2 regions of the Butyrivibrio sp. AE3006 genome follow, and region 2 is predicted to be linked to the other one. Evidence: predicted binding sites of a transcription regulator. Region 2 holds the regulator's gene; the other holds the start of a gene.
What was found. Region 2 encodes Rex, which represses fermentation and respiration genes when NADH is low (regulators of the CRP and FNR family bind a similar motif). Its sites were predicted from a motif close to ATTGTTAANTANTTAACAAT; they were not measured.

Region 1: G603_RS0117195 (acetyl-CoA C-acetyltransferase) is a predicted target of Rex. The motif match lies at 4,434-4,453, and genes of this name have one in related genera.

The regions. Positions count from the first base shown of each region.
Region 1 is NZ_KE384145.1:37,100-48,572, forward strand. Features, by position in the region: gene G603_RS0117175 (electron transfer flavoprotein subunit beta/FixA family protein) at 1-53, opposite strand, end outside; gene G603_RS0117180 (acyl-CoA dehydrogenase) at 83-1,243, opposite strand; gene G603_RS0117185 (3-hydroxyacyl-CoA dehydrogenase family protein) at 1,364-2,239, opposite strand; gene G603_RS0117190 (enoyl-CoA hydratase-related protein) at 2,298-3,092, opposite strand; gene G603_RS0117195 (acetyl-CoA C-acetyltransferase) at 3,203-4,378, opposite strand; gene hpf (ribosome hibernation-promoting factor, HPF/YfiA family) at 4,860-5,390, shown strand; gene G603_RS0117205 (NlpC/P60 family protein) at 5,525-6,829, opposite strand; gene trxB (thioredoxin-disulfide reductase) at 7,063-7,995, opposite strand; gene ymfI (elongation factor P 5-aminopentanone reductase) at 8,141-8,890, shown strand; gene lgt (prolipoprotein diacylglyceryl transferase) at 8,913-9,677, opposite strand; gene G603_RS0117225 (response regulator) at 9,691-10,053, opposite strand; gene G603_RS21770 (chemotaxis protein CheX) at 10,065-10,952, opposite strand; gene G603_RS0117235 (SseB family protein) at 11,046-11,473, opposite strand, start outside.
Region 2 is NZ_AUJJ01000002.1:282,319-293,791, reverse strand. Features, by position in the region: gene G603_RS0103000 (hypothetical protein) at 1-505, opposite strand, end outside; gene alr (alanine racemase) at 593-1,798, opposite strand; gene G603_RS0102990 (bifunctional ADP-dependent NAD(P)H-hydrate dehydratase/NAD(P)H-hydrate epimerase) at 1,801-3,408, opposite strand; gene G603_RS19005 (hypothetical protein) at 3,386-4,078, opposite strand; gene G603_RS0102980 (redox-sensing transcriptional repressor Rex) at 4,106-4,759, opposite strand; gene G603_RS0102975 (hypothetical protein) at 4,995-5,330, shown strand; gene G603_RS0102970 (ABC-F family ATP-binding cassette domain-containing protein) at 5,462-7,453, opposite strand; gene G603_RS0102965 (glycoside hydrolase family 3 protein) at 7,480-9,675, opposite strand; gene G603_RS0102960 (toll/interleukin-1 receptor domain-containing protein) at 9,729-11,473, opposite strand, start outside.

The sequences.
Region 1 (11,473 bases), on a different contig from region 2:
TTAACCCCGCCCTTTGTATCGGGCACCTGCTTTATGCAAACTACAACTTTCATGTGTATTCTCCTTTATCAAATTAAGATGATTACTTAAGTAATGCTCCAGATATAACCATTCTCTGAACTTCAGAAGTACCCTCATAGATCTCTGTGATCTTAGCATCACGCATCATGCGCTCTACTTCGTACTCTCTGATGTAGCCATAACCACCGTGAAGCTGTACAGCCTTTGTAGTTACATCCATTGCAACCTCTGCTGCAAAAAGCTTAGCCTTAGCAGCTTCGATTCCGTAGTAATCCTTGTTCTTCTTAGCATCTGCTGCCTGATAAACAAGAAGTCTTGCTGCTTCACACTGTGTAGCCATGTTAGCAAGCTGGAACTGTGTGTTCTGGAAAGCACCGATTGCTCTGCCGAACTGCTTTCTCTCTTTTACGTACTCAACTGTTCTGTCGAGAGCGCCTTCTGCAATACCAAGAGCCTGAGCAGCGATACCGATACGTCCACCATCAAGAGTGTGCATAGCGATTGCAAAGCCCTTGCCTCTTGTTCCAAGAAGGTTCTCTGCAGGAATATGGCAATCCTGGAAAATAAGCTCGTATGTGGATGATCCACGGATACCCATCTTGTTTTCCTTTGTACCAAATGTAAATCCGGGTGTATCCTTCTCAACGATGAATGCTGAGAACTTCTTCTGCTTTCTACCCTTCTTATCTTCTACAACATCTGTGTAAGCGAAGATGATATAAACATCAGCTTCCTTACCGTTTGTGATGAAGCACTTGGATCCGTCAAGAACCCATTCTTTTCCATCTTCTGTAAGAACAGCCTTGGTCTGAACACCCTGAGCGTCTGTACCAGCCATGGGCTCTGTAAGACCGAAAGCACCGAGCTTCTCACCCTTTGCAAGGGGAACAAGGTACTTCTGCTTCTGCTCTTCTGTACCGTATGTCATGATAGGATCGCAGCAAAGTGATGTGTGAGCAGATACGATAACTGCTGTTGTACCACAAACCTTTGCAAGCTCCTCTACACACATAACGTATGTAAGAGGATCACAACCCTGTCCGCCGTATTCCTTCGGAACCGGGATTCCCATGAAACCGTACTTCTGCATTAACTTAACAGTCTCTGTAGGGAACTTCTCTGTCTCATCCACGTCAATTGCGTGGGGCTTAACTTCTTTTTCTGCGAACTCTTTGAAAAGAGCTCTCGCCATTTCATGTTGCTGATCTAACTGAAAATCCATGAAAAAAATCCTCCATTCGTATTCTTAATACCCTCATCCGTCAGCTTCGCTGACACCTTCTCCCTCTGGGAGAAGGCTTTATCAGGCGATTTAATTCCTTAATAGGAATAAGTAAGCGTATTATTTCTTGTCAGTGGGTACCTTGCCACCGTCGCTGTAATCGTAGAAACCGATACCAGTCTTAACACCAAGCTTCTTACCACGAACCATCTTACGAAGAAGAGGGCAAGCACGATACTTGGAATCGCCTGTCTCCTTGTAAAGAACGTCCATGATTGCAAGAACGATATCAAGTCCGATGTAGTCACCGAGTTCAAGGGGTCCCATAGGATGGTTGCAGCCAAGCTTCATAGCTGTGTCTACACCCTGGATATCTGAAACGCCTTCTGAATATACGAAGATACCTTCGTTGATCATAGGAACAAGGATACGGTTTACAACGAAACCAGCTGCCTCGTTAACCTGTACGGGAGTTTTTCCAAGGTCTTCAGAGATTTTCTTGATCTTCTCAACATCAGCCTCAGGTGTGTTTGCACCCTGGATAACCTCAACCAGCTTCATAACAGGAGCGGGATTGAAGAAATGCATGCCGATAACCGGCTTAGGAAGTCCTGCACCGATCTCTGTGATTGAAAGAGATGATGTGTTAGATGCAAAGATGCAATCAGGATTCTTTACGATGTTCTCTTCAAGCTCCTTGAAGAGGTTCTTCTTGATATCCATAACCTCAAGAGCTGCCTCAACTACGAGATCAGCATCTGAGCAGATATCGTTAAGACCTGTTGTGATCTTGCCGAGAATAGCGTCAGCCTTTGCCTGATCGATCTTTCCCTTTGTAACCATCTTGTCGATGCTCTTCTTGATCTTTGCAAAGCCGCCTTCTGCGAACTCTGTCTTAATGTCACACAGATAAACCTTGTCTACTGTGTCTGCCTGTGCAAATGTCTGCGCAATGCCTGCGCCCATTGTACCTGCGCCAATTACTGCTACCTTCATTTATATATCCTCCTAATCTTTATTTATCTAATCTTAATCTTCGAATGATGATCATGCATTATGCATTCTTAAAGTCTACTACTTTAACCTTCTTAGGATCATCTTTCTTGCGAAGGAAGTTAGCCATACCTTCACGCTGATCTTCTGTCTCGAAGCAATCGCCGAAGATCTTCTCCTCAAGCTCGATAGCCTTATCGATATCAAGCTGAAGTCCTTCATTTATAGCCTTCTTGCATGCACGAACTGCGATAGGAGCATTAGCTGCGATTGTGTTTGCCATCTTCTCAGCTGCAGGAAGAAGCTCTTCCTGAGTATAAACCGCATTTACAAGACCGATTCTGAAAGCTTCGTCAGCCTTGATGTTACGTGCTGTATAGATAAGCTGCTTAGCCATTCCAGCGCCTACGAGACGAGCAAGTCTCTGTGTGCCACCGAATCCGGGTGTGATACCAAGACCAACCTCAGGCTGACCAAACATAGCATTGTCTGAACAAATACGGATATCACAGCTCATAGAAATCTCGCATCCGCCGCCAAGAGCGAATCCGTTTACAGCTGCGATTGTAGGAATAGGGAATGTCTCCAGCTTTCTGAAAACATCATTACCCTTCTTACCGAAAGCTTCGCCTTCTGCCTTTGTAAGGGTACTCATCTCTCCGATGTCAGCACCTGCTACAAAAGACTTCTCTCCTGCACCTGTAAGAACAAGAGCTCTTACTGTGTTAACATCAATGCTATCAAGAGCAGCGTTGAGGTCATCAAGTACTGCGCTGTTAAGAGCATTGAGTGCTTCAGGACGGTTGATTGTAAGGACAGCGATCTTATCCTTTACTTCAACATTAACAAATCCCATTTTCTTTTCCTCCTTTTTTACGTGTAATAAGCGCTGTGAGAAAATCCCTCACAGCGCTTAATTTATTTAATTGGTAGTTCTGTACTCGGACTCAAGCCCAAGTCAAATGCTTACCTCTCAACGATAGTTGCACAACCCATACCACCACCGATGCAAAGAGTAGCAAGACCACGCTTCTTGTCAGATCTCTGCATCTCGTGAAGCAGTGTAACAAGAATACGGCATCCTGAAGCACCTACAGGGTGTCCAAGTGCGATTGCACCACCGTTTACATTAAGTTTTGAAAGATCGAAGCCAAGATCCTTACCAACAGCTACTGACTGAGCTGCGAAAGCTTCGTTTGCTTCGTAGATATCGAAATCCTCAATCTTGAGGCCTGTACGATCAAGAACCTTCTTTGTAGCTGCAACAGGGCCAACACCCATGATAGAAGGATCAACACCGCCAAGAGCACCGCATACCCATGTAGCCATAGGTGTAACGCCGAGCTCCTTAGCCTTCTCTTCGCTCATAACAACGATAGCTGCAGCACCGTCATTGATACCTGATGCGTTACCAGCTGTTGTTACGCCGTCAGCGTTGATAGGACGAAGCTTTGCAAGACCTTCCATTGTAGAACCGGGACGAGGACCCTCGTCTGTATCAAACATAACTGTTTCCTTCTTAACCTTTACAGGAACGGGAACGATCTCATCCTTGAACTTGCCTGCCTTCTGAGCTGCCTCAGTCTTCTGCTGGCTCTTAAGTGCAAACTCATCAAGCTCTTCTCTTGTGAGCTTCCACTGCTCTGCTACGTTATCAGCAGTCTTGATCATGTGGTAATCGTTGAATGCATCCCAAAGAGCATCGTTTACCATACAATCCTTTAATACACCATTATTCATACGATAACCGAAACGTGCCTTGTCAAGTGCGAAAGGAGCCATTGACATGTTCTCCATACCACCTGCAACTACGATGTCAGCACTACCAGATAAAATCTTCTCAGCAGCCATGTTTACGCAGTTAAGACCTGAACCGCAAACAACGTTGATAGTAACAGCCGGTACCTCAACAGGAAGACCTGCTTTGATAGAAGCCTGACGAGCTACGTTCTGTCCAAGACCAGCCTGGATAACACATCCCATAAGAACCTCGTCAACCTGCTCCGGTTTAACTCCTGCTCTGTTAAGAGCTTCCTTGATAACAATTGAACCAAGATCTGCTGCCGGTGTGTTTGAAAGAGCGCCGCCCATCTTACCGATTGCAGTTCTGCAAGCACCTGCTAAAACTACCTTTTGTGCCATAGATGATACCTCCGTTTCGGGACTTTAAGTCCGCTATTTTATTATAGTTTTGTTGCTTGTTATTTTTTTGTCACAACGAATATATTATAGCATGTTGGCTTTTTTCTGCGCAAGAAAAAGGCACAGATAATATACTATTTTTTTATTAAATTTTCATAAAGCTGTCACAGATGCACATAAATTGAAAAGTCAACATAAAAAATTAATATTTTATAAAGAGATTTTTTAAAAGTTATCCACAATCTTAAAATTATAAATGCCTATTTTACGACTTATACACGAAGTTATCCACATTACCCACAATTATCCACCAAATACACTTGTTTTCTTGTCTCAAAAACAGAACATATTTTTTGTCTATTTTGCACGAAAACAGTGATATCTATGAAAGATTTCTAAACTTATCTCTTATGTTTGATTTAATCTGTCAGAAAATGATATAATTTGTTTATAAAAATATATGGGAAAAGGGGATGATTGCATGAATTTTACGATTATTGGAAAAAACATTGATGTAACACCCGGACTTAAATCCGCAGTAGAAGAAAAGATCGGCAAGCTCGAGAAGTATTTTACTCCGGAGACTAATGTCAACGTAACTCTTACAGCTGATAAGGATCGCCACAAAATAGAGGTGACCATTCCCGTTAAAGGTAAGATTATCAGATCTGAGCAGGTAAGCAGTGACATGTATGTATCTATCGATCTCGTTGAGGAGATCATAGAACGTCAGCTCAAGAAGTACAGAAGCAAGCTTGTTGACAAACACCAGACTGAGATCAGCAACTTCAAAAAAGAGTACATTGAGAATGAACTTGATGATGATGAAGAGATCAGAATCGAGCGTTATAAGAAGTTTGACCTCAAGCCGATGTATGTTGAAGACGCTGCCATTCAGATGGAGCTTCTCGGACACAACTTCTTCGTATTCATCAACGCTGATACAGATCAGCCGAATGTAGTTTATAAGAGAAAGGGTAATACCTACGGTTTGATTGAGCCGGAAGAATAAAACCTGAAACACTTAATGAGGTTATTGCGAATTTAGTGTTTCAGCGTTGTTCCGTCGAGCGAATGCGAGAGCGGAACTTCATTACAAGAATATAAAAAATCGGAAAGCTTACGCTTTCCGATTTTTTATTCTTATTAGAAGATCCTTCGAACTGCAAGTACCTGTCTGTAGCTTGCATCTGAAATCTTAATACCTGTCTTAGCTGTTGAAGCATGTACGATCTGTCCGCCGCCGATGTAGATACCAACGTGACCTGAGTAACATACGATATCACCGGGCTGTGCATTTGCAAGACCATCAACTGCTGCACCAACGCTTCTGTCAGCACCGCTTGAGTGAGGAAGACTAACACCGAAGTTAGCATATACACTCATAACGAAACCTGAACAGTCTGTTCCGTTTGTAAGACTGGAACCACCATATACATAAGGGTTACCAACGAACTGAGTTGCAAAGGATGCAACAGCAGAACCGATGGAACTTGACTGTGTAGTATAGCTTCCTGCTGAATTGTAGCTCTTGGAACCTGATTTATCAGATGAATTCTTTGTACCCTTCTTAGCCTGAGCAAGAGCTGCGAGACGAGCCTCCTCTTCCTTCTTAAGACGAGCTTCCTCTTCTGCCTTGGACTCTGCTTCAACGAACTCTGTAGAAAGATCTACGAATTCTCTTGATACGTATCCTTCACCTTCCTCGATACTTACCTTAACCCATTCTTCTAATTCTTCGGTTACGACAAGTTCATCCTCGATAGGTACGAGACCTAGCACTTCATCATCTGTGCTGGGGCCACTTCTTACTTTAAGTGTTGTGGTATTAACTGTAGCAATTCTCTTACCAACTTCCTTGGCAAGCTCTACTGCATCTTCACCGGTTACGCAATACTCGCCCTTTACATAACCTTCTACTGAACCGGATTTGATCTTGTACCATCCGTCAGTCTCTTCAATGAGAGTACCAACAGAATCGTCATAAAGCTTACCGATGACCTCGCCATCCTCTTCACTCGGGTTATCTCTTACATTTACATAATCATTAACCTGAGCGATAACAAGAGTCTTAAAACGCTCTTCCTCTTTCTCCTCATCAGTCATAGCCTGAAGCTTCTCTTCGTTGGCTTCATCATAATCTGCTATTGAAATGTTTGCACCTGTAGCCTTCTGAATATCATTAAGGATATTCTCCTGAAGTGTAGATGCAAGTGGTGTAGTCTCTGTAATGTCTGCATTGTCATTCTCAGCTACATCAGTGCTGTCAGAATCACCCTGTAAATTAGAAAGTGAAACAGAATCCTGAGTCTGAAGCGCATAGCTGATTCCTGCTGAAGGTAATACGCTTGTTACCTTTGAGGATGAAGCAGATGCATTTATTCCAGTTCCTCCAACTGTTAAAGCAGCAGCAACCCCCATTGCCACAAGCTGCATTCTAGTCTTTCGCAAAATGGACCTCCAAATAATTGTTACGATTTTGTTACATCTTTTACAATATACCCCTTTAATATAATCTTGTCAACCTTTCAGGCCTTTTAGAAGCAAATTTAAACCGCATAAATATCATATTTTTCATAATTGTGCATTCTATTACATCATATTAAAAGCCAGTGTTTTTGCGGACACTGGCTATTTTTTAACAGTTTCCTTATTCTTTTTTTCGAATAATTTTATCTATGAAATCACTTGCCTACCAAAAAATCCTGAACAGCGGTAACGGCATTTGCACCATCAGCTACTGCTGTAACAATTTGACGAAGTCTCTTTTTCCTGGAATCGCCTGCAACAAAGATTCCGGGCGTAGATGTGGCTCCATCCTCTCCTGCAATGATATATCCGGTCTCATCCATTTCAGCAAGCCCTGTAAAAGCCTCTGTAAGGGGATGAATTCCAATTGCTACGAAAAGTGCATCTGTTTCTATCTCTTTTTTTTCATCTGTCTTAACATTTTTAACGGTTATGGAAGAAACCTTGGCATCGCCCTTGACCTCTTCTACGATGCTGTCCCATACAACCTCTACATTAGGAAGTGATAAAAGCTCATCCTGAAGGATCTTGGCAGCGCGAAGCTCATTTCTTCTGTGAACCAGGTAAACCTTGCTACAGCCTCTTGCAAGGAAAATTGCATCCTCAACGGCAACATCACCGCCGCCGTTTACAACAGCTACCTTATTTCTGAAAAATGCACCGTCACAGGTTGCGCAGTAGGAAACACCCTTACCAGTAAACTCTTCCTCGCCCTTGATTCCAAGCTTATTGTGTGATGCTCCAGTTGCAAGGATTATGGTTTTTGTCTCGTACTCTCCATTATCTGTAATTACCTTGAATGTAGGTGCTTTGCTATCACTGCCGGGATCTACGGTCTCTATAGCAGTGACTGTTCCCTCAGCGAACTCTGCGCCAAGCTTATCAGCATGCTCACGGAACTTCATTCCCATATCAAAGCCGTTAATACCCGGAAGTCCAAGGTAATTATCTACTTCATAAGTAATAAGTATCTGTCCGCCGCTTACAGGGTCCTTCTCAATGACAAGAACATCAAGTCCTGCTCTCTTTGCATAAACAGCTGCAGATAAGCCTGCAGGGCCGGAACCTATAATAATCAGATCACGCATATTATTTCCTCCTTTGAAATATATATCTAAAATTAGATTGTGTGCAATTTGTTATAAACAATATACTTCTTTCCCAATAAAATGTAAAGAGTTTTTTGTGGTATGATAAATAAAATAATTATGAACTTTTTGGAGGTAGGGCTACATGCAGACAGATTCTGTAAAAACCTATGTTTTGATAACAGGAGCTTCAAGAGGAATCGGAAAAGCTATCGCAAAGGCATTTGCAAAAAACGGTTACTCACTGATTTTATGCTGCAAAAACCATATAAGCGCTTTAACAGACTTCGCCAGAGAGCTCGAAAACGAATATAAAATAAAGGCGAAAGCCTTTGAATGCAACGTTGGTGATGAAGCCTCCGTAAATGAATTATTCATGACTATCGAAAAGGAAGGTCTTATCCCAGGCATACTTATTAATAATGCAGGTATAGCTCACTACGGACTCCTTACCGATATGCCCGCAGAAGAATGGCACGAGCTTATGGCAGTTAATCTTGATTCTCTTTTCTATACATGTAAAAAAGCCGTTCCACTTATGCTTAGAAACGGATACGGTCGTATCATAAATATTTCTTCTGTATGGGGTAATGTAGGTGCATCCTGTGAGGTAGCCTACTCAGCATCAAAGGGCGGTGTCAATTCCTTTACAAAGGGCCTTGCAAAAGAGCTTGCCCCTAGTGGTATCCCGGTAAACGCCATCGCCTGCGGTATGGTAAATACGGAAATGAATTCATCCCACTTATCGCAGGAAGAGATTTCTGAAATCGCAGCTGACATTCCTGCGGACAGAATATGCGAACCGGAAGAAGTGGCAGACTTTGCAGTTAAGCTTGCCAAGTCGCCCACCTATCTTACAGGTCAGATTATAACAATAGACGGAGGCTGGATTTAAGCCTCCGTCTATTATTTTAGAATCACAAAAGTGCTTCCTCTTCACCATGTCTGGTTGTTACCACATAAAGCAGAGCACCTATAGCAACTATTCCAAAGGAAATAATCTGTGAGGTAGAGAACACTCCAAGACTTCCTCTGTGATCTGCTCTGAAAAACTCTAACAAAAATCTTCCTATTCCATAGAGGATCAGATACATTGCTGCACTTCTTCCTGGCACCTTATTTTTTCCTGAATAATATATAAGGAAGAAACCGATCAAAAAATCTCCCGCAGAAGACATTAACTGTGTCGGAATAAGTGGCACATTGTTAGGTGCAAACTGAGAATGAGTGAAAACAACGTGGAACCAGGAATCTGTCTCAGCACCATAACAGCAGCCGGCGCAAAAGCATCCAATTCTGCCAAAGCCCTGTGCTATGGCCACAGCAGGCATTACCATATCAAAATACGGAAAATACTTTTCTTTCCTTTTCAGCTTAACATATAGCATACTGGTGAGTATTCCGCCGATAATTCCGCCATACACAACATATCCGTTTTTAAAATCCCATAAAATTGAAGGATCTTTCATTATCTGCGGTATTTCTACTATATAAAATAGAAGCCTGCATCCAAGCAGGCCTCCAATAATAGCACAATAGAAAATTCCATAAATAGTATCTTCTGAAAGTCCCCGCTTTTTTCCTCTCCTTAGCACTATCATAAGTGCGCTTAAAAAACCTACAGCTATCATCAGCCCGTACATGTGGAATGTAAGCGGACCGATATGAATATCATTGAACATAAATCCCCATTTCTTATCGGTTTAAAACTTTCTCAATGGCCTCGATAACGACCTTTTCATCCAGAGGCTTTGTAACAAACTCTGCTGCGCCGTTCTCGACAGCTTCCTTAACCTTTTCATTCTGACCCGCTGCGGTTATCATAACAACCTTCGCATCAGGATAAGATCTGTGTATAAGCTTAAGTCCCTCTATGCCATCCATTACAGGCATTGTAATATCCATGGTAACTATATCAGGCTTAAGTTTAACGTAGCTGTCAAAAGCTTCCTGTCCGTTTGTAGCCTCGCCTATAACTTCATGTCCATGCCTCTCAAGCATGTCCTTTAAAACTCTGCGTGATGTTCTCGAATCATCTACCATCAATATGTTTGCCATATCCCGTCCCCTCACTTAATGTCAACTTCACTGTTTATAGAAACAATAAAATAAACTACTTCTTCGCCACTGTAAATAGGAATAACATGCATATCATCCCCGGACAGCTCTGAAAATCTGGTGATAAATGTCGGTGGCTCAAGCTCAATCTTAAGTGCGCTCTTACTCTTATCAGTAGCGTAAAGACCATTGATACAGTTAATAAGCTCGCACATTGCATCAAGTGCATCTTCCTGGGTCTCAATGAACTCTTCTCTCGTATAGCTCTTTGCCATCTTCTGAATTGCGCTTGCTGAACCTGCAAGAGCAACAGTAGCATTGATATCGCCTTTAAATCGCTGATAGCTTACACATTCTTCTTTAAGGTCATGCTTAGTACATGCCTTGTCAATACAGATGTGCGCATCCACAAGTCTGTACATATTCTTTATGCCATACTTGAAAAGTGATACATACTCAGGCTCCAGCTCATCAAGGAAAATAGGAACTATCGCGTCAAGGTCACCTCTTTTCAAGGATTCCATCTGACTATCGTTAAGTCCCTTGTCATGCTGATAATCAGCAATAACCTGATTCACATCCTCAAGAGATAAATAGCCTCTCTCAACAATTGCGGATGTAAAGGTCAAGAATTCATCTCCCTGAAGAGAAAGAAGTCTTCCAACCTGAATATTGGAAAGGTATCCCCTTTCAATGGCAAGATCACCAAAACGCTTATCCATAGTAGCCTGAAGGGCATTAATCTCTTCTGCCTGCGCAACCGTCATAAGCTTTTCAGTAACTGCTATTACACCGAGCTTAGCTCTCTTTGATTCCTGAATCTGATACACGACTGATAACTGGTCTTTGGACAATCTACCCTTACTTACAAGGTATCGTCCCATGATTCGATCAAACATAACCCCTCCATATCCCGTGTGCCTTAGCACTGAAATTATATTAATTCTACTTCATAAATACACCCTTAACAAGATTGAATTACTTGCAACCAATTAATCCTCAGGGGCAAATTCAGATGTAGTATCGCTGTCTGCTCCACCTTCCATAAGCTCGATATTGCTATCATTATCTGCAGGAATATCGGTCATGGAGGAATCCTCTGTAAGCTCTACAAAGCTGTCCTTTTCATCAGGCTCGGCCTTAGCTGCTATTCCTTTTCCCTTCATGGCTGACTGAATTGCTGCTTCTGTCTCGGTGAGCTTTTTCTTAGCGGGCTTTTTACCTGCCTGCTTAGCAATAGCGACCTGCTGAGCAGCCATCTGAAGTGCCAGCATACGGTCCCTGGGAATCATTATCTTTTGGCCGCCCGGATTGATGATAACGCCGTCCTTTTCTCCTACGAACTTAAGGATGTCAGGGAAAGTAAACACAGCACCCTTGAATTCGGAATTGGCAAACATCTTGGTAAATTCCATTCCGT
Region 2 (11,473 bases):
ATTCTCTGCTGTGGCGGCGAAGCCAGCTGTTGTAGTTTTTCTGATCAATTTTATGTCCTGCTCCCGGAAACAACAGCTTATACCTGCCTACGGCCATATCCATAAACCCTCGTCCTGTTATGACAGAACCAAATAAATAAATAGCCACATCTGCAAGAAGCGCAAAAACAAGAAATCTTCCGCAGAACGAAAAAGCACTTGCCGCAATCAATATGAAGCCTATGGGGATAATAAGAATTAATGCAAGAAATAACAGTACGAAAAACATCATCGTCCCGCCGTACTTTGACATCAATCCCAGATAATCGGAAGCGACTTTTACAAGCGCAGCCCTTGCAACACCTGAACTTATCCGAACAGGAAATGCTGCCAAAAAGCCGTCACCTGCAAACAATGACACTATTAACAATATCAGGAAAACCGAATAGACAAGCGCTGTAACAGGAAGCGCAACAAAAAACATGCGCAGCAGACGGAATATCTGGCGCATAAAAAATGAGATCATCTCAAATATATTCTTAAAGATCCAAATTAGGATCCTGGTAACAAACTCAAAAAATACCGAAATCATGCTTATATTTTAGCGGAGTTATTACAGCTCCGCCATCCCCAATATCTTTCCACCTCTCTCATACAGTCTCGGAACTCTGTGATTAAGATCACAGGCAAATTCGTAGTTGAATCTTCCGCTGATCTCGCCCAGCTCCTCGATAGTAATCTTCTCTGACTCTTTTTCTCCAAATTCCTTCTCGCTCTCGCCGATAAGGATAACTTCATCTCCCTCTTTTGCATTGGGAATATGGGATACATCCACCATAAACTGATCCATGCAGACGCGGCCAAGGATTCTGGCCTTCTCACCATGAATCAGCACATATCCCTTGCCACCTGAGAGGCTTCTTGGATAACCATCGCCGTAACCAACAGGAATAGTTGCAATACGCATTCTCTTATCTGCTATAAAAGTACCGCCATAGCTTACAGGTGTGCCCTCAGGAATATCCTTTATAAATGAAATATGCGAATACAAAGATAACGCAGGTCTTATCTTTATCTTATCCCTGCTTACTTCATCTGATGGCCACATGCCGTACATGGTAACACCGCAGCGCACCATATCCATGTGTGCTTCGGGCATCTCAATTATGCTGGCACTGTTGGAGCAGTGCTTTATCGGAATGTGATACTCGGTCTCTTTTTCTACCCTGTTTACGAAATCCTGAAACTTCTTAAGACTCTCATGGGCGTTGGTAAGGTCAGCCTCATCTGCCCTTGCAAAGTGTGTAAAAATACCCTCAACTTCGATTCCATCTGTTGCCAGAGCAGTCTTAAAAAGAGAAAGTCCCTGATCATCAGGTCTTACACCTATTCTGCTCATTCCGCAGTCAACAGCCACATGTACATGAAAAACTTCGCTTCCGCCCTGGCCTCTGCGCTTTTTAACGCGCTCAGAGAGCTGCTTTAACATATCATATCTAAATACTGCAGGTCTGATATTTTCCTTGAGCATTCTGTCGTAGGCATAGGGAAAAGTGTATCCAAGCACAAGAATAGGCTTGCTTACTCCTGCCTCTCTAAGCTCAAATGCCTCCTCAGCTGTTGCTGTGGCAAAGCCCCATACATAGGGCTCCTTCATGAGCATTCTGGAAATCGGCACAGCCCCAAGTCCGTACCCGTCAGTTTTAACAACCGCGAGGATGTTTGTTCCCCGCGGCATTGCATTGTACATATTTTCTACATTTGAATGGATAGCATCCAGATTGATCTTAGCGTAAACTCTTGAGTATTCTTCCAACATTGTTACTTCAAAACCTCTGTCTTATCAGCAAAAATATCCTGAAGCGCTTCTGAAATATCTCTTGCAGTCATGGCACATTTTCCATGTCTGTCAGCAGCTATATCTCCTGCTTTTCCGTGAAGGAAACATCCGATTACGGAAGCACTGAAAATATCTTCATATTCGCGGCAGCACAGTGCACCAAGAAGCCCTGCCAGCACATCACCGCTGCCTGCAGTGGCCATACCATCATTTCCGCTGATATTAATATAATTTCTATTGCCGTCAGTGATCACACTTCTGGCGTCTTTACATATGATACTCGCATCAAAATCTTTTGCAAGTATGCAGGGCAATGTCAGAATATTCTCCCTGCACTTTTTAAGGTTCTCGCCCGCCAGTCTTGAAAACTCGGCCAGATGCGGTGTAAGCACCTTATCCCCACGATAAAGCCTGAACTTATCCCTAAGCTCCTTATCATTTGCAAGAATACTTATAGCATCCGCATCAAGAACCAGCTTTTTATCAAGGCCCTTAAGCACTGTCCTCAGCAGCTCTTTTCCTATCTCACCCGTTCCGATACCGGGGCCGCATACCACAGCATCAGCCCAGTCAATAGCCCCGGGCAGCGCATCTCTTATCTTTTTCAAAACATCGGTATCATCTTCGTCGTAAACATCTGACATAGCTTCAGGGAGAAGCGTCTGCACAGCGCTAAGATTAGCTTTTTCAGTAAAAATTCGAACCATTCCGGCGCCGCTTTTTAGGGCACTTTCAGCAGCCATAATGCATGCACCGCTGACACGCCTGCTACCTGCCACAATAAGCACCTTTCCGAAAGTCCCTTTATTTCCCGAAGGTGACCTCTTTGGAATCAGCTCGTTAACAGAGGCATTTCTGTCTATGTATTTGTACGCAGGATAATCAGATAAAAATCCATCCTCAGTTATTCCAACTTCGAAAAGCCTAAGCTCTCCCACATATTCACTGCCGGGGAAAAGAAGCTGACCAAGCTTTACATATTCAAAGGTAACTGTCATGTCCGCTGTTACGCAGCAACCGCAAATCTGACCGTTATCCGAGTTAATACCCGTAGGGATATCAGCTGCGATCACGTAGGGTCTCTTTTCAGACTCAGCGCATACTTCATCTATCAGCATAACAGCCTTCTCATATTCGTCGCCAAGAGACCTGCTGCAGCCTGTTCCAAGCATTGCATCGATAACGACGTCACTCTTTTTTACAAGCCACTTGGGGTTATCTGCTTTTTCCAAATAGTAGGCTGGTACTCCATATTTCCCTGCGATACTGACCTGTCTTTTAAGGGCGTCGCTCTTTCTGCCCTTTTTGTGATTCACATAAAGAAGCGCCACATCTATTCCTGCCTGATACAAAAGTCTTGCCGCAGCAACTCCGTCGCCGCCGTTATTCCCTGTACCTGCAAACACAACTACGCTTCCGCCCTTAGGGCATTTTTCTATGGCAGCTTCACATAAAGAAAGCGCCGCACGTTCCATAAGGACATCCTGAGGAACGCCGAAATGCTCAATTGTGGTGTTATCACATCTTCGCATTTCCGCGGCATTAACTGCAAATTTTGATTTTTTATCAAGTATCTGTAAACTTTTCATCTTCAATGACTATTCCATTCTCAACTCTCATCCCATCCTTAGGAATCACGGGATGACGTCTCTCAGGGTCATATCTAAGATCAAACAGGTCTATTACTTCCGGTCCGAAAATATCATGCATGTAGGAATAAACATTGAAATTCTCGATTTCCTTTTCCTGCATGCGAACGATATTTTTCTTAAGCTGCACCCTGACCTTGGATACCCACTCATCTATGGCCTGAATCTCAACCGTATTGGCATCCATTCTGCCATAAAAAACGTTCATGGTCTCAACCATTAGGTCAACATCTGTCTTGTAAATCTCTCTTGGAAGCCCAAGCATTTCGTCTTCGCATTCTTCGATTTTCTCGTTGCTTTCCTTGATGAGCCTTGTGTGGTCATCAATCTGGGCTTCGATCTTTTTCCTCTGCTTCGGATTCTTATCGGCATCATCCCTCAGAGTAACTATCTCGCCAAGAAGCCTCTTTTTAAGACGCTTTATATCCTTAATCTTTTCCCTGGTCTTTTCCTGCTTATCCACAAGCTTATTAAGCTCAGCCTCAAGTTTCTTTATCTTATCTGTCTTGGGACTCAGTATGAAAAGCTTTTGCCACCTCTCATCCTTGGACAAAATAGGAATGTCCTTGCCGATAAGGGCCTCCGAGTAATTATTTGTATCTTTTGCCATAGGCATTCCCCCGTCATAAGAAAACGGTTACTTCCTGGTCTTTACCTGACTCTTCTCATATCTGTCGATTCCATAAGAAAGCTTCATAAGGGAATCAGATAAATGAACGTTTTCAACCTGAACATTCTCAGGAACATCCAGGTCCACGTGAGCAAAATTCCAGATCGCTTTGATACCACAATTAACCAGTCTCTCTGCCATTTTGACAGCCTGGTCCTTGGGAATTGCAAGCACAGCAATCTCAATCTTATTATCTCTTACAAACTGCTCCATCTCTTCGATAGGACGAATTTCGATATTTCTTATTTTCTTTCCGTGAAGTTCGGGATTAAGGTCAAATGCACCTTTGAAAATAAATCCTCTGTTGAAGAAATTATTGTAACCTGAAAGCGCCTGTCCTAAGTGGCCTGCGCCGATAATGATAAGAGTATGTTCTCTTCCGAGACCTAAGATCTTACCGATCTCATCATAAAGATATTCGACATTATACCCATATCCCTGTTGCCCAAAACCTCCGAAATTATTAAAGTCCTGCCTTATTTGTGAGGCTGTTACTTTCATCAGATCACTGAGATCCTGAGAAGAAATTCTCTCGATTCCCTGCTCCTTAAGTTCTCCCAGATATCTGAAGTAGCGCGGCAGTCTGCCGATAACTGCCTGCGAGATTTCTTTCTCCGCCATACTTCCTCCGTTGTCATTATAGGTATTTAGTTCTATATAGATTATACTATCTGTTAAAAATTAGTCAATCTGCGAACTCTACATTCAAAAAGTTTCAAAAATACTGAATTTTTCTTTCAAAAACAGGCATATTTCGGTTTTCTTTAAGAGCAAGTTTATAATATTTTAAGGAATATATTTTATAATTCTATTGTCTGTAAATGGGTGTTCTTACAGACTATAGAGGTAGAAATATATGGGAATGTCAATTGGCGGAATAAGTGGATATAGTATGTATCAAACACAGCCAATGAATTATGCTCTCTCCAATCAGGCACCGGTTTCCGATGTTTATGATGAGCATAAGGCTGTTGGGAACATATCTACAGTTGCTCCTGTGGTATATCCAAACGCACAGGAAGTAAAAGTTGGCGAAGTTGCCAGCACAGATGGTCAGGAAGAGACCCAGAGAGTAAGCCAGCAGTTCAACAATATCGCATCAAAATATAACGGCATGACAGTTGGCTACGGCAGAGATATGGGTGGTTATTCCTATAGCCAGGTCGGTAGTTCATTTGATGCATTTGCCTGAAATTCGAACATTATAAAGCAGAAAATAAGAGCATTCGTAAGACTTAATCCTGCGAATGCTCTTTTACTTTTACTAACTTATTGATTCTAAATACTGCTTATGCGCAAGGATTTCTCAATCGAAATCCTATTTTATTCACTAAGCTCGGCCCATTCGTCATAAAGAGCGCTTAGTTTCTCCTCGTTGGCGCCAAGCTCATCAGATAGCGTTCTCACCTTCAAAAGATCTGTTGCTACCTCAGGATCAGATAGTTCTTCGTTGATCTTCTCATTCCTCTCCTCAAGCTTAGCAATTTCCTCTTCACACTTCTTAAGGGCCGCTTCAATCTTACGCTTTTTAGCCTGTTCTTCCTTTTGAGCTTTCCAGTCGGCTGCTCCTGCGCTCTCTTTTTGCACAGGCTGGGATGAGCCTGCAAGCTTACCAAAGGAATTGCCCTTTGCTGCATCCTCTGATGCCATCTCTATCCCTCTTCCAAAGGAAGATGCACTGCCGCTTTCATTTAAGATTCTTGCGGTCTGCTCCTCACAGTGCTCAAGGTAGTAATCATAGTTACCAATGTAACCGATCATTCTTCCATGGGTAAGATCAAGGATTCTGGTAGCAGTCTTATTGATGAAATATCTGTCGTGGCTTACATATAAAACAGTGCCCTCGTAGCCGCTAATGGCATCCTCCAATATCTCCTTACTGGTGATATCAAGGTGGTTTGTAGGCTCATCGAGGATAAGGAAGTTGGCATCTGAAAGCATAAGCTTTGCAAGAGATACTCTGCCCTTCTCACCGCCTGAGAGGTCTCCGATTCTCTTAAATACATCATCACCTGTAAACAAAAATGCAGCAAGAGTATTTCTGATCTCTGTATTGTTCATGGATGGATAAGCATCCGAGAGCTCTTCAAAAAGAGTCTTCTCATTGTGAAGTACCTGATGCTCCTGATCGTAATATCCTACATGAACCTTTACACCCAGTGTTATTTCACCGGCATCAAGGGATTCCATGCCATTAATTATCTTAAGCATTGTGGTCTTACCGGTTCCGTTGTCACCGATAATTGCCACCTTCTCACCGCGCTTAATTTCAAAGCTTATATTCTCAAACAGCTTCTCATTACCAAAGGATTTGGCAATAGAGTCAACATTCATTACATCATTACCGCTTACGCAGGAAGGAGTAAGAGTGATTCTCATGTCATCACGAACTTCTGTGGGCTTTTCAAGACGCTCAATCTTATCAAGCATCTTCTCTCTGCTCTCAGCCCTTTTAATGCTCTTTTCCCTGTTGAACTGTCTTAGCTTGTCAATGACCTCTTCCTGATGCTTAATCTCAGCCTGCTGATTGAGGTATGCCTTAAGCTTAGCTGCCCTGATCTTCTCACGCTTATGTGCATAGGCTGTGTAATTACCCTGATATACCTCAGCACTTGTTTGATCAATCTCAATTATCTTCTGTGCTATACGGTCAAGGAAATATCTATCGTGGGATACGATAAGTACAGCACCCTTGTAATTCATAAGATAACCTTCAAGCCACTTGATGGAATTCATATCAAGGTGGTTGGTAGGCTCATCAAGGATTATCAGGTCAGGACTCTGAAGAAGGAGCTTACCGAGAGCCACTCTGGTCTTCTGACCACCTGAAAGAGTGGAAATTCTCTTATCGAATTCCTCTTCTGAAAAACCAAGTCCCTTGGCAACGCCTATTACTTCACTCTCCCAGGCATAGCCGTTTTTAAGCTGAAACTCGTGATTCATCTGGGCATAACGGTCCATCAGTCTGTCCAGCTCTTCGCCTCGAAGCACATCCATCTGTGCCTCAGCACTGCGAATCTCCTTTTCGAGATTAATAACATCTCTTTTCATCTCACGAAGTTCTTCGTAGATACTGTGAGCGCTGTCGATATTCTGATTCTGTGCAAGATATCCAACTGTCACATCCTTGGAAAGTGTAACTGTTCCGGTATCCGGAGTCAGCTCTCCAATAAGCATTCTGATGAGTGTAGTCTTGCCTGCACCGTTAATTCCTACTATTGCTGCTTTTTCATTATCCTCAATATGAAAAGACACTCCTTTCAGAATGTCTTTTCCGTCAAACGACTTTGAGAGATCATGACAATTTAAGATCATTGTGTAAACCTCTGATTTTCAAAAACTTATCTGTTAGATACATATTTTTCGTATCTATCATCCCTGATAACACCGCTAAAGTTAAGGCCAAAACCAAAGTCATAGGTATTACCTACAGAATCAGTGTAAGGAGTGTAATCAAAGGGCTTATCCTCACAGTGCTTCTCAACTGTTTCCATATCAGCAGGAAGCTGAACTGGAAGCATTGCTGAAGGCTCTGCGCCACCGCTCACGATGGTAAGTGTAGCCTTTGTCTCAACTCCAAAGTTAACAAGGATCGCATCTGCATATTTCTCAAATTCAGAAACCATGCAGGGATTATTCATTCTGATAGATACAATGACGGGCTTATCACCCATCTGCTCTCTTGCCTTAATTACAAGATCAAGATCGCTTTCGTTGGCAGGTGTGTTGGACTTTCCTTTGTAGGTTCTGTTATTTGACTCCTCACGGAAATCTCCGCCTGCAATGCTGACCTCTCTTGCAGCATCTGCTGTATAAGGTCTGTACTGAAGGGTCACAGGTCTGTAACCTGTCTCCTCAGTATATCCGTCGCTGATAGGACTTTCAATGAAGCAAATAGCCATATCTGCCTCTGCAGGATCATCTGTAACATCATAGAAAGGTGTTACATCTGCAGGATTTGCTCCCGGGATATCCATGGCAGGCATCATATCTCTCATAAAGCCCTTATGAGCATCGATATGTCTTCCGGGGATATAAACCTTCTTTCGTCCGCTTACAGGAAGAACGCCATTATTCTTAACCATTACGATACTTCTAAGCTGAGCATCGAAGCCCTCTTTTACGAACTCATCGCAGCCAAGTACTTTCTTACTCTCCTCGGGATCAAGATAAGGATTCTCGAAAAGTCCGCATCTGAAGCTGTTTAAAAGAAGTCTTACAGCACTTTCCTCAAAGCGCTTTCTCATGGCATCCTCACCATGACGCTCGCAGCCAATCTTATAAGCTTCAAGAATAGGCTTAATATCATTATTGCCGCCAAACTGGTCAACACCGTTCTCGATGATGCAAAGGTGTCTCTCTGCCTCGGATAAATCCTCTGTACCAAAGCATCTTGAACCAAAGGAATCAAGCTTTGGATTAGGATCCTGTGTGATGCCCCAGTCTGTACATACTACACCCTTATAACCGTATTTATCTCTTAAAAGATCACCGATTATGTATTTGCTATAGCTGTTTCCTACGTTTTTGCCTGAAGGATCAACGCCGTAGCTGATTGTATAATACGGCATTACTGCTGAAGCCTCACCTGTTTTATCAAGCTTAAATGCACCCTCAAGGAAAGGCTTTAAGTGCTCCTTAAGATTATCTCCCGGATATACAGCAAACTTACCGTAAGCATAATGTGCATCTCTTCCTGCCTCGCAGGGGCCGCCGCCCGGCCAATGTTTAACCATGGCTGCTACGCTGGTCTCGCCCCAGCCATCTGCCTCAGGGTCATTCTGAAGTCCTTCACAGTAATTCTTTGCATATTCTGTTACAAGCTTGCTGGAAGGACCATAGGTATCTGATACTCTCATCCATCTGGGCTCAGTTCCAAGATCGATCTGAGGTCCCAGCTCTGTTGTAATACCAAGTGCTCTGTACTCTCTTGCTGCAATACGGGCAAAGTTCTTTACTGTGTCAGCTGAAAATGTTGCTGCAAGGCCAAGTCCAAGGGGCCATTTACTTGTGCCCTTTGCCTCTGTCTTAAACTCAGCAGATGCACTGCCTGCGCCGTGTCTTGGATCAGTACTTGTATTTACAGGAATACCATGAGGCATCTCCTCACAAAGTGCCTGCATCTCGTTATTCCATTTAGCAGCAATTTCACCGTTCTTAAGAACCATGGCAAGAACATATCTCACATGATCCTCAGTAAGAAACTTCTTTTGCTGATCTGTAAGCTCCCATTCATCAGCGCCGCTCTCTGCAAGAGTCTTACCTCCCCTATAGGTTGCAGGGAACCAGCCACCACCCTCAGCGGGAACTATCTGATGCGCACTGTACATCATAAGACCTGCGATTTCTTCAACAGTCATCCTTGATGCCAGATCTTTTGCTCTCTCCTCGGGAGAAAGTCTCCAGTCCTCATATGGAACCAGCTCTCCTGTGCGCTCAAGATCTCTGAAAAATAACCCATCCTTCTCAATGACAGGCGCACTTGTAACACCCAGTGTGGGTCCGCCCTCATTTTTTACTGTCTTAAAATTTGCCATACCCTAAATACCTCCTAAAATACCTTCTCTGCACATTTTAATACATTTTCCCATTAATTTATATTGTATTTTGCCTTCTTTTCTTCAGTGAGCTCAGCTCCGGGGAACTGTCTCTTGGCCTCTTCCACAAGCTGCTTGTAGTTCTTATAATAAGTCCTCTTAACCTTTGTCTGATCACTGCTTACAAGAATTGAGTTGTTGCTCTTTAAATAAAACATACCCTCCTGAGCAAATCCAACACATCCATAACCCTGAGTTTCATAAATCATTGTTCCGTAACCCACAGACAATGCCATAAGGCCATCCTCTTCATCACAGATGATCTGTCGTACTGTTGCTGAAGTGTCAATAGACGACGCAGTGCATTCATTTTCTATGTCCCAGATACGGATCTTATAATCATCTCCCTGCATGATTATATGAGTGCCGTCATCTGTAAATCCGATAAATGCGCTAAGATATGACTGAAGCGGAATCTTTGCCTCGGTCTCATAGTTTTCAGTACTTACAAGCCTTACATATCCATCCTTACAACAGATAGCGATATGCTTATCATCCGGACTAAGTGCAATGAAATCTTTGGTGTAGCTGTTAGCTACCGTGCTCAAATTCTCGTCATTAAAATCCTTTGTAGTCTTACCCTCGATATCAATCTCATACAGAACATCTTTTCCTTCAGATACATAAAGCTTCTTAAGGCCTGAGTCTATAAGTACCTTACCGATATTTGATTTCGTTGATCCCTCAATCATTACCTTTTTGGTATCAAGGTCAACAGCTGCCAAATCCCTTGAATTCCATACAGCAGCGCCTGTACCATCCTTTGAAAGTGTCATGTTATATGTATACATATCAATGCCCAGCTCTTCAAGGGTGATCTCTTCACAGGTACCTTCATAGGGATTGATTATCCAAAAGCTGCGCTTATCCTGCAAAATAGCCTTATCATTAAAAAGATGGACACTATAGATAAACTCTCCCTCATCAAAGGAATAGATTTCTTTTCCATCCTTATCATAGAAGTTAACATTGGTATATTCGCCATAATCGGTAGTTGCAAAATATAAACCATCCGGCGATGTCATGCTTGGTGTTTCCTTCTTTTCAAAGGTAACAAAATCTTCTAGATCAGGTGCGTCATGCCACGTAAGAACATATAACTCCTCAGCTGAATAAGAACTAAGTATTATCTTATCCTTAAAAAGTGAGGCTTCTTTAATGGCAAAATTGGTTGGAATCTCAAATTCTGAATAGATTCGACCTTCTACAAAGTCAACAAAATCGATATTACCCTGTCTGTATCCAACCCTTCCATAGGGAGAATCAACGGTCATTGCAACCATTGTGGCATCTCCAGGAAGATTAAAGCTCTTAATAATGTCACCTGTATTCTCATCAATAGCAAAAGCATATGTAGCAGATGTGACTAAAACATAACTGTTTGTTACGCCGTTTTCTGTGTATGTATTGGATCTGATATTTGCATAATAGGTCAAAAGGTTCTTGTAGTTGGCATCAAGCTGTTTTGACCAGACCTTTTCATAATCAGAGTTAAAGAGTTCCACAGTAAGCTGTGTGATTCCCTCACTGATCATATCTTTATTGCCATAAAGTGTGACTATACTGCCGTTTTGTGTAACTGTAAAATCAAGGTAAATTCCATCTGAAACTTCAACACTTCTGTAGGTATTGTCATTTAAATCAACTATCGCAACGCAGGCTCCGTCTGTATCGCTATTGTCTCCACACACATAGAACTTATTATATTCCTCTATGTATTTACCTTCCGATCTGAAGT